DNA from 2 places in the Bacillus sp. S10(2024) genome. Region 2 is predicted to be linked to the other one. Evidence: a T-box and tRNA genes for the amino acid it is inferred to sense, from the RefSeq annotation. Region 2 holds a T-box; the other holds one or more tRNA genes.

Region 1 (7,204 bases), 2.0 Mb from region 2:
CCTGTACCACCTCTTTATCGTTTGAGCAATGGAGGGACGCAGAAGGATAGAAGAAGCGTGCGATTGGTTGTGCACGTCCAAGCAGTTAGGCTGGTAAGTAGGCAAATCCGCTTACCGTGAAGGCTGAGCTGTGATGGGGAAGCTCCTTATGGAGCGAAGTCTTTGATTCCCCGCTGCCAAGAAAAGCTTCTAGCGAGATAAAAGGTGCCTGTACCGCAAACCGACACAGGTAGGCGAGGAGAGAATCCTAAGGTGTGCGAGAGAACTCTGGTTAAGGAACTCGGCAAAATGACCCCGTAACTTCGGGAGAAGGGGTGCTTTCTTAACGGAAAGCCGCAGTGAATAGGCCCAAGCGACTGTTTAGCAAAAACACAGGTCTCTGCGAAGCCGTAAGGCGAAGTATAGGGGCTGACACCTGCCCGGTGCTGGAAGGTTAAGGAGAGGGGTTAGCGCAAGCGAAGCTCTGAACTGAAGCCCCAGTAAACGGCGGCCGTAACTATAACGGTCCTAAGGTAGCGAAATTCCTTGTCGGGTAAGTTCCGACCCGCACGAAAGGTGTAACGATTTGGGCACTGTCTCAACCAGAGACTCGGTGAAATTATAGTACCTGTGAAGATGCAGGTTACCCGCGACAGGACGGAAAGACCCCGTGGAGCTTTACTGTAGCCTGATATTGAATTTTGGTACAGCTTGTACAGGATAGGCGGGAGCCTTTGAAGCCGGAGCGCTAGCTTCGGTGGAGGCGCTGGTGGGATACCGCCCTGGCTGTATTGAAATTCTAACCTACGGGTCTTATCGACCCGGGAGACAGTGTCAGGTGGGCAGTTTGACTGGGGCGGTCGCCTCCTAAAAAGTAACGGAGGCGCCCAAAGGTTCCCTCAGAATGGTTGGAAATCATTCGTAGAGTGCAAAGGCATAAGGGAGCTTGACTGCGAGACCTACAAGTCGAGCAGGGACGAAAGTCGGGCTTAGTGATCCGGTGGTTCCGCATGGAAGGGCCATCGCTCAACGGATAAAAGCTACCCCGGGGATAACAGGCTTATCTCCCCCAAGAGTCCACATCGACGGGGAGGTTTGGCACCTCGATGTCGGCTCATCGCATCCTGGGGCTGTAGTCGGTCCCAAGGGTTGGGCTGTTCGCCCATTAAAGCGGTACGCGAGCTGGGTTCAGAACGTCGTGAGACAGTTCGGTCCCTATCCGTCGTGGGCGTAGGAAATTTGAGAGGAGCTGTCCTTAGTACGAGAGGACCGGGATGGACGCACCGCTGGTGTACCAGTTGTTCTGCCAAGGGCATAGCTGGGTAGCTATGTGCGGAAGGGATAAGTGCTGAAAGCATCTAAGCATGAAGCCCCCCTCAAGATGAGATTTCCCATAGCGTTAAGCTAGTAAGATCCCTGAAAGATGATCAGGTTGATAGGTTCGAGGTGGAAGCGTGGTGACACGTGGAGCTGACGAATACTAATAGATCGAGGGCTTAACCATATAATATGAAGCAAATGTTATCTAGTTTTGAAGGAATATACCTTCATAAGTCTGGTAATGATGGCAGAGAGGTCACACCCGTTCCCATACCGAACACGGAAGTTAAGCTCTCTAGCGCCGATGGTAGTTGGGACTTTGTCCCTGTGAGAGTAGGACGTTGCCAGGCTTGTATTATTCCGCAGTAGCTCAGTGGTAGAGCTATCGGCTGTTAACCGATCGGTCGTAGGTTCGAGTCCTACCTGCGGAGCCAATTGGAGAGCTGTCCGAGATGGCCGAAGGAGCACGATTGGAAATCGTGTATACGTCACAAGCGTATCAAGGGTTCGAATCCCTTGCTCTCCGCCATAAAAACTTTGGCCCGTTGGTCAAGTGGTTAAGACACCGCCCTTTCACGGCGGTAACACGGGTTCGAATCCCGTACGGGTCACCACTTTGGAGGATTAGCTCAGCTGGGAGAGCACCTGCCTTACAAGCAGGGGGTCGGCGGTTCGATCCCGTCATCCTCCACCATTTAAAACAATGAATAGTATCATCGCGGGGTGGAGCAGTCTGGTAGCTCGTCGGGCTCATAACCCGAAGGTCGCAGGTTCAAATCCTGTCCCCGCAACCAATGGTCCCGTGGTGTAGTGGTTAACATGCCTGCCTGTCACGCAGGAGATCGCCGGTTCGACCCCGGTCGGGACCGCCATTTATATTAAGGCTCGGTAGCTCAGTCGGTAGAGCAGAGGACTGAAAATCCTCGTGTCGGCGGTTCGATTCCGTCCCGAGCCACCATTTTTCAAATAAATACGCCGGCTTAGCTCAATTGGTAGAGCAACTGACTTGTAATCAGTAGGTTGGGGGTTCAAGTCCTCTAGCCGGCACCATGTAAGTTTCGGAGGGGTAGCGAAGTGGCTAAACGCGGCGGACTGTAAATCCGCTCCTTCGGGTTCGGCAGTTCGAATCTGCCCCCCTCCACCATTTACATTTTATATAGGGGCATAGTTTAACGGTAGAACAGAGGTCTCCAAAACCTCCGGCGTGGGTTCGATTCCTACTGCCCCTGCCAAAACAGCATGGCGGCTGTGGCGAAGTGGTTAACGCATCGGATTGTGGCTCCGACACTCGTGGGTTCGATTCCCATCAGTCGCCCCATTTTTAAATATCACTTTACAAAATAAGTGGATTATGATAATATATTAAATGTCCTGATTGGATATTTTAAGTAATAAAATAACAAATACATCATATAATGTATTAATTATTCGGTGGGCTATAGCCAAGCGGTAAGGCAACGGACTTTGACTCCGTCATGCGCTGGTTCGAATCCAGCTAGCCCAGCCATTTTTGCGGAAGTAGTTCAGTGGTAGAATACAACCTTGCCAAGGTTGGGGTCGCGGGTTCGAATCCCGTCTTCCGCTCCAAATTTAATATGGCGGCATAGCCAAGTGGTAAGGCAGAGGTCTGCAAAACCTTTACCACCGGTTCAAATCCGGTTGCCGCCTCCATATTATGCCGATGTGGCGGAATTGGCAGACGCGCACGACTCAAAATCGTGTTCCTTCTGGAGTGTCGGTTCGACCCCGACCATCGGTACTGTTTAGACGAGTGAATCGTCTTTTTTATTTGTCTTTTTATTATCAATTAAACGTTAATATACAGTAATATCAAGCGTTCCTACTTTGTGGGGACGCTTTTTTATGTATTCTTCTTTGGAAATTATCATCTAATATGTTACATATTACGCGTTCATGTGATTCTACCTAATCGTATGAACTAAGTCTTATTCGTTGAAAGGGGAAAGACGTAGCGATGTTTTAGACGACGGAGAATTAGCTATCGTGCGTCGGGAAACTGAAACATTTAGAAATGTTTAATGACGCAGTGAACCTTTTTCTTAAAGATGTGATAGACGTAATCTGGATCCTACACAATGCGATACTATTGTAAAGAACTCACAATTAGTGTAAACAAAAAAGCCATACCGGCTAGTATGGCTTTCTTTCTAATTATTAAATTGTTATGCTTGTTGAAGTGGTGGTCGGCCGTGGTCGTAAACAGGAGCAGGTGTGTCGCCTTTATTAGCATATTGAACGTAACCATTATCAGGTTTTGATATGAAATGGTCTGCGTGGGTAGCTTGCTGTGTTTCAAAAGAATTATTTAAACCAAAAGAAAGAACTCCAACAACAGATAAACCAACAGTAATAGCACCTAATTTTTTCATTATTTTAACGCTCCTTTACTTAATAGTTTGTGCTTAGCTTCGTAACATGTATTAAAATAATCGCTAACTTTTTCATGATTATTCAACTTACGAAACTCAACAGCTAACAACTCCCCATATTCCTCAACATAGTCCCATAATCCTTGTTTCTCAAAATAACAAATACCTTTTTTTACCGCTTCCTCTACTAAATTAATTGAAAGTCCCTCATTTAATGCTTTCAAAATGTTGAAATGATAGATATATTCTTCGTTTCCTGTTTCAGAACAGATTTTTAAACCTCTTTCAATTAATTCTTGTGCAATATTTGTTTCACCTAGTTTATAATGTTCCCTAGCTTGTAGAAAATTGGCTTTGAAATGATTAGGAATTTTCCCTGTTACTTCAGATAAATGACGAATAGCTAAAGTAGATAAATTTTGAGTAGCATATAATAAACCTAAATTATGCCTAACTACTAAAATTAATTTTTCTTCATTATGTTTCTGTAAAATATCGATTGCACGATTTAAATGTTCTTCAGCTTGCTCAAACTGTTTTAAAAATATACATGCAGTTCCTAAAGTATTTTCGCATGAGGCGATTTTAATTTCATATCCAGCATGTTTCGAAAATGCCTCTTTAGCTTTGTTTGTATATTGAATGGACGCTAACATCTTAGAAGTATGATGATTAAATACAGCGAACTTTTGATTAAATTCAGCTTTTTCTAATTCATCAGTGATATGTTGTAACAATGTTTCAGCTTTTTCATAATGGTCCCTTGCTTCATTATTATTCCCAAATATAAGGGCATGCTCAGCTTTGAAAAAATGGTAATAGTAAGATGTAATCTCATTTGTTGGCTTGCTCAAAGACTCAATTTTATTAAAGCTATCTTTTGTGATGCTCAATCTATCGGTCAAAAGTTTATATCTAAAATCAAGTAATGAATGATAAAATAATAGATTTTCATCCTCTGTTATATTAGCAATCTTCTCGTCAATTTCTTGTTTCAGGTTAGTTGCTTTTAAAACTTGTTGTTGCAACATAGCTTGATACCAGTCATTAAGTAATTTTGTAATTAGTTCATTCCCCTTAGTTTGAACGTTCATGAAATCCCCCTCTTTTAGAATATTCTTACAAATAATAATAACAATAATAGAATTTAATAGAAATAAGTTTTGCATATTTCTCAAAAAATATCTGACAATTTAAACCTTCAATGCAATAGCAAACGACAATTGTATTATAAGAAGAATTTATTTTTTGTATCTAGTAGGTTGAAAGGCTTGCATAACACCAACAATTCATGTAATATCTGAAAGGCTAGAATAGGCAGCGAAAACGATAACGATAACTTACCTAATATGAATGTAAAAAATGATCATAAATAACCTATCAAGTGTTTTCTACTGTAGTAGAAGATGCTTTTTTCTTTTCGGGTCTTTAAATTACAAATTTGTAAGGTAGTTGTAAGAGAAATGAATTGGATATTTTTTAAAATACAGGTATTCTTGAATTAAGAGCAATGAATGCTGAAAGAAATGGGGTGTCTGTTGTGAAGGAACGAACAGCATATCGCACTTTGCATCATAATATTTCTTTAACTCCGATAGCAAAGTTTATTTATAAAGCCCTTATATTATTATTATTGCTAAGTGGTATACTTTTGTTTGTTGGAAATAAAATGATTGAAAGCAAGGATATTAGTAAGTTGACAGTACCTGCTTATTTGGAGTTACCAGAACAACTAGGGAATGCATTTATCGCAACTGAAGATAAGAGGTTCTATCATCATAATGGATTAGATTATATTGCAATTGTTAGAGCTACAGTAGAAAATGTAAAGGCTGGTGGTGTTGTACAAGGTGGCAGTACAATTACTCAGCAGCTTGCAAAAAATGTTTTTTTAACAAGTGAACGAACGTTTTCCCGTAAATGGAATGAAGTTTTCTATGCTAAAAAAATCGAACGAACATTTACGAAAAATGAGATTTTAAAACTTTACTTAAGCAATATTTATTATGGAGAGGGTGCATGGGGAATTGAGAAAGCTGCGAAACTTTATTTTGATAAGCAGGTTAATCAATTAACATTAAGTGAAAGTGCTATGCTAGCGGCCGTTGTGAAAGCACCAGCTTATTATTCTCCTATACAAAATTATGATAAGGCTGTAGAAAGACGTAATATTGTTTTAAAGCTCATGGAGCGAGAAGGATATATTACTCATGCCGAATATGTACAAGCTAGAAGTGAAAAGCTTGTTATTCGTCATGACATTCCTAATAATCAACCAGTAGAGCGTGAGAAAGCTGTGAGTTAAGAGTGAGTTCGAAAAGAACTTACTCTTTTTTTGCGTGAATGAAGGAAAGAAAAGTGAGACACAATATTGTCACATTTGTTTGATTTTGTCTATTTTACGAGCAACTTCAATGGACTGTTTATATGAGAATTGATATCATAAATATTGTATGTATAGTACATACAAAGAATAAACATTAAAGAGGAATGTATATGAAATCAAAAAATATTATGATTCTCGGTGTTATTTTTTCTGTTGCGGTACTTATTGTAATTGGGACGATCGTATATAGCCTTGTGAACGATAAGAAGGAAAAAGGAAAAGATACGTTTTTATATGGCTCGCAGCAATCTTTAGGAGAGGAAGATGCTCCGATTCATATTGTGGAATTTGGAGATTTTAAATGTCCAGCTTGTCGTACATGGGATGTAACTGTATTGCCACGCTTAAAGGAAGAGTATATTAATAAAGGAAAAGTTCAGCTGCATTTTATTAATTTTCCTTTTATCGGGAAAGACTCTGAACTAGGCGCAGCAGCTGGGGAAGCAGTTTTTAAGCAAGATCCAAAAGCTTTTTGGACATTTTATGATGAAATATATCAAAATCAAAAGAGTGAAAAAGAAGAGTGGATTACAGAGGATTTAGTAGTAGATATAGTAAAACAAAAGCTACCTACGATTGATATAGAGAAGTTTAAAAAGGATTTAAAGAGTAAGGAAATAAAAGATAAAGTACAGAAAGACTTTGACCTTGCGAAAAAGTTAAAAGTACAAGGTGCACCATCTATATATGTAAACGGTAATCTTGTTAATCCAGATTATGATAGTGTTAAAGCGGCAATTGATAAAGTTAAGAAAAAGTGATGAGATATTCATCACTTTTTCGACTTTTTTCGATAAAATTATTGCGCCTCCTTATATTACATGCTATAATTTTCAACATAAGTTAACAAATAATTAACATTTTCTTTATATTTGCGGGTGTAGTTTAGTGGTAAAACAAGAGCCTTCCAAGCTCTGGTCGAGAGTTCGATTCTCTTCACCCGCTCCAGAAATTATTTCGAATTATTATTGTGATCAACGCAGTGTTTCGTTTCTCAGATAAACGAGGCATTGCGTTTTTTTATGTTTTGAGTGCATGAATATATGTAAGAATAATAATGTGTAAAATGAAATGCATCTTATAAGGAGAGTAAATGTGGATTTTGAACAATTAAAACAAGATGTTATTG
Region 2 (7,204 bases):
GATCCTGCAGACTTAACGGAAATAGAAGAATTAAAATGTACAAATGCTTATCTTGAGATGAAAGTAGAATTATTAAAAAGTATCAGGAAATCGAAAGGAGATGGTCCCAGAAGTCATCATTACGCTCATAGAAGAAATGAAAGATCGGTATTCCATTGGCCTCATCTGTGAATGCATGGGTATCTCCCGTGCTACGTATTATCGTTGGAAGAGAAAGTCATGGGGCTTGTCTCCTCTAGAAAAGCAAATTAAAGAGCTTTGTACAACTTGCAAATTTTGAATTGGACATCGCACTGTCACGGGGTTGCTACGAACAAAATTAGCAATACACGTTAACCGAAAGGCCGTACAAAGAATTATGCAAAAATATAACCTTTAGTGTAGAGTAAAGCCAAAACGGAAAGTGAAGATATTAGGAGAAAGTCGGAAGAATTCTATATCCAAAAAGGGTACGACTTACAAATTCTATTGTACTAGAAAAAATAAATGATTCCATGCATTATTATAATTACATACGACCGTTTAAAAAATTAAACTACCTGTCCCCGATTGAGTATCGGGAACAGGTAGCATAGATGTTTTATTTCTGTCTCATATTGGTGGTCCAGCTCAATATCTCTTGAACTTCTTGCGGTTTCTTTTGTGTTATAAGTTTCTATTCTGAATTTCCTGCTGAATATTTGCAAAGAATTCGTCAAATCGTACAGCTTTAGATTGTTTTTCTCCATATTTTCGTATGTTTACTTCGTTACGCTCGGCTTCTTGATCACCAACGACAAGGACATATGGAACTTTTTGAACTTGCGCTTCTCGCATTTTATAACCGAGTTTTTCATTGCGAAGATCAAGTTCTACTCGTACACCAGCATCTTTTAACTTTTCTTCTATTTCTTTTGCGTATTGTTCATGTACTTCGGCAGATACAGGAATGATTTTTGCTTGTACGGGAGCTAACCATGTTGGGAATGCTCCGGCAAAATGTTCAATTAAGATGCCAAAGAATCGATCTATTGAACCGAATACAGCACGGTGAATGACAACAGGACGTTGCTTTTCATTTTTTTCATTAATATAGCTTAAGTTAAATTTCTCCGGCATTTGGAAATCGAGCTGTACAGTTGCACATTGATGGCTTCTATTTAAAGCATCTTTAATGTGAAAGTCAATCTTTGGACCGTAAAACGCTCCGTCACCTTCATTGATTTTATAGCGGAAATTGAGCTCTTCTAGTACATTTTGCAGGGCGCCTTCCGCCTTGTTCCATAACTCGTCATCTCCCATTGAATTTTCTGGTCTTGTAGAGAGCTCAACTTCATATTCAAAACCAAATGTACGATATACATAATCGATTAAATCAATGACTCCTTTTATTTCATCTTCAATTTGTTCAGGTGTTACAAAGATATGGGCATCATCTTGACAGAATGTACGAACTCTAAGAAGTCCATTAAGAGCGCCGCTAAATTCATGACGATGGACTTGCCCAAATTCAGCCATTCGAACTGGTAAATCACGATAAGAGTGCAGCTTATTTCTAAACATTAACATGTGACCAGGGCAGTTCATTGGTTTTAAAGCAAATTTTCCATGATCAACTTCTGTGAAATACATATTCTCTTTATAATGGTCCCAATGACCGGAGTTTTCCCATAGTTTTTGATTCATCATTAAAGGAGTACGAACTTCTTGATAATTACGCTTTTGCTGAATCCCTCGTAAAAAAGCTTCCATTTCGTTTCGGATAATTTGTCCTTTTGGTAAATAAAATGGCATTCCTGGCGCTTCTTCAGAGAACATAAATAATTCTAATTCATTGCCTAATTTACGATGATTGCGTTTTGCGGCTTCTTCTAAAAAGATTACATACTCATCTAGTTCCTTTTTAGAAGGGAAGGCAACCCCATATATTCTTTGAAGGACTTGGTTATTACTGTCACCGCGCCAATATGCTCCTGAAACATTTGTTAATTTAAAAGCTTTCATAAAACCAGTAGATGGTAAATGTGGTCCGCGGCATAAGTCTAAAAATTCACCTTGTTTGTAAAGAGTTATGTTTTGATCAGCAGGGATATCTTGTAATAGCTCTAATTTTAAATGGTCACCGAGCTCTTCAAATATTTGTTTTGCTTCATCTCGGCTTACTTCGATTCGTTGAATTTCTAAATTTTCATCAATAATGTTTTGCATCTCTTGTTCAATTTGAACTAATTCTTCAACTGCAATACTATTTGGAAGATCCATATCATAGTAAAACCCATTTTCAATAACAGGACCAACGCCTAAGTTGATGTGACCGTGTATTCTTTTAACGGCTTGTGCTAATATGTGGGCTGCTGTATGACGTAGCACATCTAAACCTTCTTTTGATTCTAAAGTTAGAATCTCAATTTTTGCATCTTCCTGTATGCCTCTACGTAAATCAAATAGTTGCTGATTCACTTTTCCGGCAATAGCTTTCTTTTTTAACCCAGGACTAATTGATTCTGCAATTGCCTCTAATGTAGTTCCTTTTATATACTCCTGTTCACGACCATTTGGAAAACGAATTTGAATCATTTTGTTACTCATCATTATCACTCCATTTTATAATATAAAAAAACGCACTCATCCCTAAAATAGGGACGAGTGCGTTAATACCCGTGGTTCCACCCAGATTCCCATCACACTAAACAAGTGTCGATGGCTCCATGCGCTGTAACGTAGCGTCTACGGTATTGGATACTATGTTTCCCCAATACAGCTCCAAGGTGGTAAGTATATTCTTCTGCGTTTAGGAAGATCTCAGCAATTCTTCCTTCTCTGTAAAACCGTAAGAATACCTCATGTCCTTTTCATAGCTAATTGTTATATGGAATTGAGAAAAATAAAAAACGCACTCATCCCTAAAACAGGGACGAGTGCGTTAATACCCGTGGTTCCACCCAGATTCCCATCGTACTAAAAAAAGTGTCGATGGCTCCGTGCGCTGTAACGTAGCGTCTACGGTATTGGATACTATGTTTCCCCAATACAGCTCCAAGGTGGTAAGTATATTCTCCTGCGTTTAGGAAGATCTCAGCAATTCTTCCTTCTCTGTAAAACCGTATAGAATATCTCGTGTCCTTTTCGTTGCTTTTTTATAGCATTAGTATGTTGATTCATAATATACAATATTTAAATAATTTTTGCAAATATTTTTTGGGATGAATTGTATTTTTTATAATTTAATATATGTAAAAAGAAAACTTATTTTACAAAAAGTCTCAAAAAATAAACGGTAAATATGTGAATTCTGATATACTACAAATAAATATCAGAAAAAACAGAAAATATTAAGAAGGAGGATGAGAAGAGTATGTCAATTTTAGAAAGAATTCGAGAAAATGTCTCGCAAGTCATTGTAGGAAAAGAAGAGGTAATTGATTTAGCAATGATTGCATTGGTAGCAAACGGACATATTTTATTAGAAGATGTTCCAGGAACAGGGAAGACATCATTAGCGAAAAGTCTTGCGAAAAGTATAGATGGAAAATTTCAGCGTGTACAATTTACATCAGATACATTGCCGGGGGATGTAGTTGGTTTAGAGTATTTTGACATGAAAGAATCTGATTTTAAAACGAGGATGGGGCCGATTTTTGCTAATATCGTGCTAGTCGATGAAATTAATCGTGCCGTTCCGCGTACTCAGTCCGCTTTATTAGAAGTGATGGAGGAGCGTACGGTTACGATTGCCGGGGAAACGCATGTGTTGCCGCAGCCGTTTATTGTACTTGCTACGCAAAATCCATTAGAGTCTGCTGGTACATTTCCGCTTCCGGATGCGCAGTTAGATCGTTTTTTATTAACGATCAGACAAGGGTATCCAAGTCGAATGCATGAAAAGGAGATGTTACGTCGTTTCCGCAAACAAGATCCGATGCGCGATTTACAAAGTGTGGTGTCTCTTACGGATATTCTATCTTTGCAAGAACAAGCAAAGCAGGTTGAAATTCATGAAGAAGTAGAAGATTACTTATTGGATATTGTGGAGAAGACACGTCAGCATGAACTTGTTGAAATTGGGGTGAGTCCACGGGGTTCATTGGCTTTCATGAAAGCAGCACAAGCCCGGGCGTTATTAAAGGGAAGAGAATTTTGTACACCGGATGATTTTTATACGCTAGCAGAGCCTGTTTGTGCTCACCGATTAACTCTTAGCATTGAAGGGGATATGAAAACAACGAAAGCACATGTAATGAAAGAGATTTTGGAGCATGTGGCTGTCCCAGTGGAGAATGTATGAAAGAGAAATTAACAATTAAACATCCGTTTGTGGAAACGTATGTTGCATGGAGTATCGCTTTTATTACTATACTTATGTGGCTATTTATACAAAATTTCTTTCTGTTTGTACTTGCTTTTTTTTATTTGCTTATGGTTAGTTTTGCTCATTGGTATGTACGGAAAGCTTCACAAATATATTGTGAAATATCACAACAACACGAACGTCTTTTTATTGCTGAGAACGGGCATTGCCGTGTACGTATTGTAAATCCAACAAAACTGCCGATTTTTGAAGTTTCTTTTCGCTTTCGCTCGGATGAACAGATGAAATGGGGATGGTCAGAAGGTGAATTAGAGCAATCAGTTCATTCGTATCGTATTCCTTTGCAACTGAAAAAGCAGGAAACGTTAGACATATATTTACATGTATCAGCGCAGCAAAGAGGACTACATAGCTGGCAAGAAGCGGAAATCATTTTGTCTGATCCATTTCATCTTATTACAATTCACATCCCAATAAGGAAACAACATATGCCGTGCTTTCGTATATATCCTCGCATTGCCAAAATAAATATTCCGGAAACAAACAGCTGGAAACACGGATTTCGAACTGCAGCTGTTTCGCCTCTTTATGATGAAACGAAGATTATTGGCGTAAAGGCATATGAACAGGAATCATTTCGTGCTATCCATTGGGGAGCAACTGCAAAAACAGGTGTATTAAGTGCAAAAAAATATGAATATACGCAAGGTGATCGGTATGCGGTCTATTTAAATGTATTAGGTTCAACGGGTTATACACTGCGTACTGATATAGAGTATTTAATCGAAGTGACAGCGGGTATTTGCCGGGAACTAATAGCACAAGATTGTTCATTTGAACTATGGGTGAATAGTATGTGCGAAAACGGAATTGTCCATATAACGTCTGGTAAATACCGAAAACAATTGCACAAAACATTACAATTATTGTCTTCTTTAACAGATCGAGATGTTCCGTTATCTTCGACTTATTTCTATCAAACCGGTTTCCGCCAGCAAGAAGCTGGAGCTATTCCGATTATTATTGGGAATCCACCTGAAAAACATGGGGGATGGTTGCAAGTGGTGAAATAAAGTAGCGGGGATAATTAGTGGTTATTATTGCAATTGATCTGGGAGGCCATACGAGTATGATATATAAACGAAAGCGTTTCATGTTTCAGATGCTTTTAGTTAGTATTTGTTTATTACTTGCTATGTCTATATCAAGCGGTGCGCTTTATACGCAAAAAATATTAAAAGAATTGTTGAAACAAGAGCGATCACCTATTACGGATGGGTGGGTTCCCGCTAAAACATCTAAGAGCAAAGAAGCGGTGCCTCCTTGGGAGAAGGCAAAACGGACAAAAACAAAATCGGATGTCAAAAAAGGTGAAGGGGAGCCGATGGAACAAGAGGATAGCGAAGTAGAAAAAAGAGTCACAGCGCCCCATGTTGATAGTAAACCCTTTCCTGGCCAGCAATTGTTTATCATGATTTCAGTTATCACAATCATACTAGTTTTAATTGTATTATATCGTTTGAAGAGAAAGAGAGGGAAAAGTGAAGAAGAAATTCTTAAAATGAGCAGTGAACAGAAAGGTGAGGAGACTACTATTCAGCAAGTTTTCGCTTCTTTACCAGACAATAAAATTAGAGCCGCTGTTGCACAGTGGGAGCGAGCGTTACCCCAACATGAACAACGTCGTCCTTTTGAAACCATTCAACAATGGCTGTTTCGTCTACGGAAAAGCAAAGATATTGTCTCGATTTACGAAGATGTACGTTACGGACATCGTAATGTTTATAGTGAAGATGTAGAAAAAGTGAAAAAGTGGACAGAAGAGAATTGAAAATGAAAAACATCCTAAACTTGTTCAGTTTAGGATGTTTTTTTACGTGCAAGATCATGAGATGTATCTACACTAGAAGTATTCTTCACTCGTAATAAACTAATTCCATAGCCTAATACAGCTCCGATAAGTGCTGGCATAATCCATCCAAGTCCAGCATCATATAAAGGTAAAATGCGAGAGAATAAAGAATTGATTGCTTCAACTTTTAGATTTGCAGCATTTAGTCCATCAAAGAGACTTACGATAAAAGTAAACAGTAAGCTTACTTGATATACTACTGATCTTCCTTTAAACGCGCGGTGTAAAAACGTTAAGAAAATTAATACAATCGCTAACGGATATATCGCTGTTAATACAGGTACAGATATGGTAATCAGCTCTGTTAAGCCAAGATTTGCAATGATAGCACTGAATATAGCTAAAATAACAGCGAATGTTTTATATGATATTTGTGGAAATACTTTATGGAAATAGGATGAACATGCTGTAGTCAGCCCAACACTTGTTGTTAAACAAGCTACAGTGATCATCATTCCTAATAACACATTTCCTAAAGAACCGAAGTAGTAATTTGCTACTTTTGATAAAACTTCTCCGCCATTTTCTAAGTGTCCTAATTTAGAAACACTAGAAGCCCCCATAAATGCAAGTGAAGTGTAAACAGCAATTAATACGACTGCAGCAATTAATGCGGCTTTTATACAAACATTGATGATTACTTTTTGGTCACTTACACCTTTCGCTTTGATTGCATTAATAATGATAATACCAAATACGAAAGCTGCAAGAGTATCCATTGTTAAATAGCCTTGCTGAAAGCCTTTGAAGAAAGAATTTGTAACAAATTCTTGTGTTGGCGCTTGAATGCCACCAATTGGTTTTACAACAGCGGTAACAACTAAAATACCGATAAATGATAATTTAATCGGAGTTAAAAACTTTCCGACAACATCAACAATCTTTGTAGGATTTAAAGAGAGTAAACAAGTTATGCCGAAAAATACGATAGTGAAAATAATTAAAGGTAAATGACCACTATTTTCTCCTACGAATGGTTTTACACCTATTTCAAATGATACGCT

The links. A T-box is a leader RNA that pairs with one kind of tRNA and senses whether it is charged. The one in region 2 lies ahead of thrS (threonine--tRNA ligase), so its partner is inferred to be a tRNA-Thr.
Region 1: it has a tRNA-Thr gene. The T-box ahead of thrS (threonine--tRNA ligase) is inferred to sense a tRNA for this amino acid. The anticodon was not compared.

What each region holds. Positions count from the first base shown of each region.
Region 1 covers NZ_JBFLUR010000002.1:3,005,007-3,012,210, reverse strand. Annotated here, with positions in the region: rRNA gene AB1280_RS15380 (23S ribosomal RNA) at 1-1,483, shown strand, start outside; rRNA gene rrf (5S ribosomal RNA) at 1,534-1,649, shown strand; tRNA gene AB1280_RS15370 (tRNA-Asn) at 1,659-1,733, shown strand; tRNA gene AB1280_RS15365 (tRNA-Ser) at 1,737-1,828, shown strand; tRNA gene AB1280_RS15360 (tRNA-Glu) at 1,839-1,913, shown strand; tRNA gene AB1280_RS15355 (tRNA-Val) at 1,918-1,993, shown strand; tRNA gene AB1280_RS15350 (tRNA-Met) at 2,017-2,093, shown strand; tRNA gene AB1280_RS15345 (tRNA-Asp) at 2,096-2,171, shown strand; tRNA gene AB1280_RS15340 (tRNA-Phe) at 2,182-2,257, shown strand; tRNA gene AB1280_RS15335 (tRNA-Thr) at 2,274-2,349, shown strand; tRNA gene AB1280_RS15330 (tRNA-Tyr) at 2,360-2,443, shown strand; tRNA gene AB1280_RS15325 (tRNA-Trp) at 2,458-2,531, shown strand; tRNA gene AB1280_RS15320 (tRNA-His) at 2,542-2,617, shown strand; tRNA gene AB1280_RS15315 (tRNA-Gln) at 2,732-2,806, shown strand; tRNA gene AB1280_RS15310 (tRNA-Gly) at 2,812-2,886, shown strand; tRNA gene AB1280_RS15305 (tRNA-Cys) at 2,897-2,970, shown strand; tRNA gene AB1280_RS15300 (tRNA-Leu) at 2,977-3,058, shown strand; gene AB1280_RS15295 (Phr family secreted Rap phosphatase inhibitor) at 3,483-3,689, opposite strand; gene AB1280_RS15290 (tetratricopeptide repeat protein) at 3,689-4,783, opposite strand; gene AB1280_RS15285 (transglycosylase domain-containing protein) at 5,200-5,994, shown strand; gene AB1280_RS15280 (DsbA family protein) at 6,186-6,836, shown strand; tRNA gene AB1280_RS15275 (tRNA-Gly) at 6,950-7,023, shown strand; gene queG (tRNA epoxyqueuosine(34) reductase QueG) at 7,171-7,204, shown strand, end outside.
Region 2 covers NZ_JBFLUR010000002.1:960,523-967,726, forward strand. Annotated here, with positions in the region: gene AB1280_RS04965 (transposase) at 1-171, shown strand, start outside; gene AB1280_RS04970 (hypothetical protein) at 137-280, shown strand; gene AB1280_RS04975 (IS3 family transposase) at 281-379, shown strand; gene AB1280_RS04980 (IS3 family transposase) at 483-575, shown strand; gene thrS (threonine--tRNA ligase) at 646-2,568, opposite strand; T-box leader at 2,615-2,844, opposite strand; T-box leader at 2,887-3,118, opposite strand; gene AB1280_RS04990 (AAA family ATPase) at 3,335-4,264, shown strand; gene AB1280_RS04995 (DUF58 domain-containing protein) at 4,261-5,361, shown strand; gene AB1280_RS05000 (hypothetical protein) at 5,418-6,119, shown strand; gene brnQ (branched-chain amino acid transport system II carrier protein) at 6,149-7,204, opposite strand, start outside.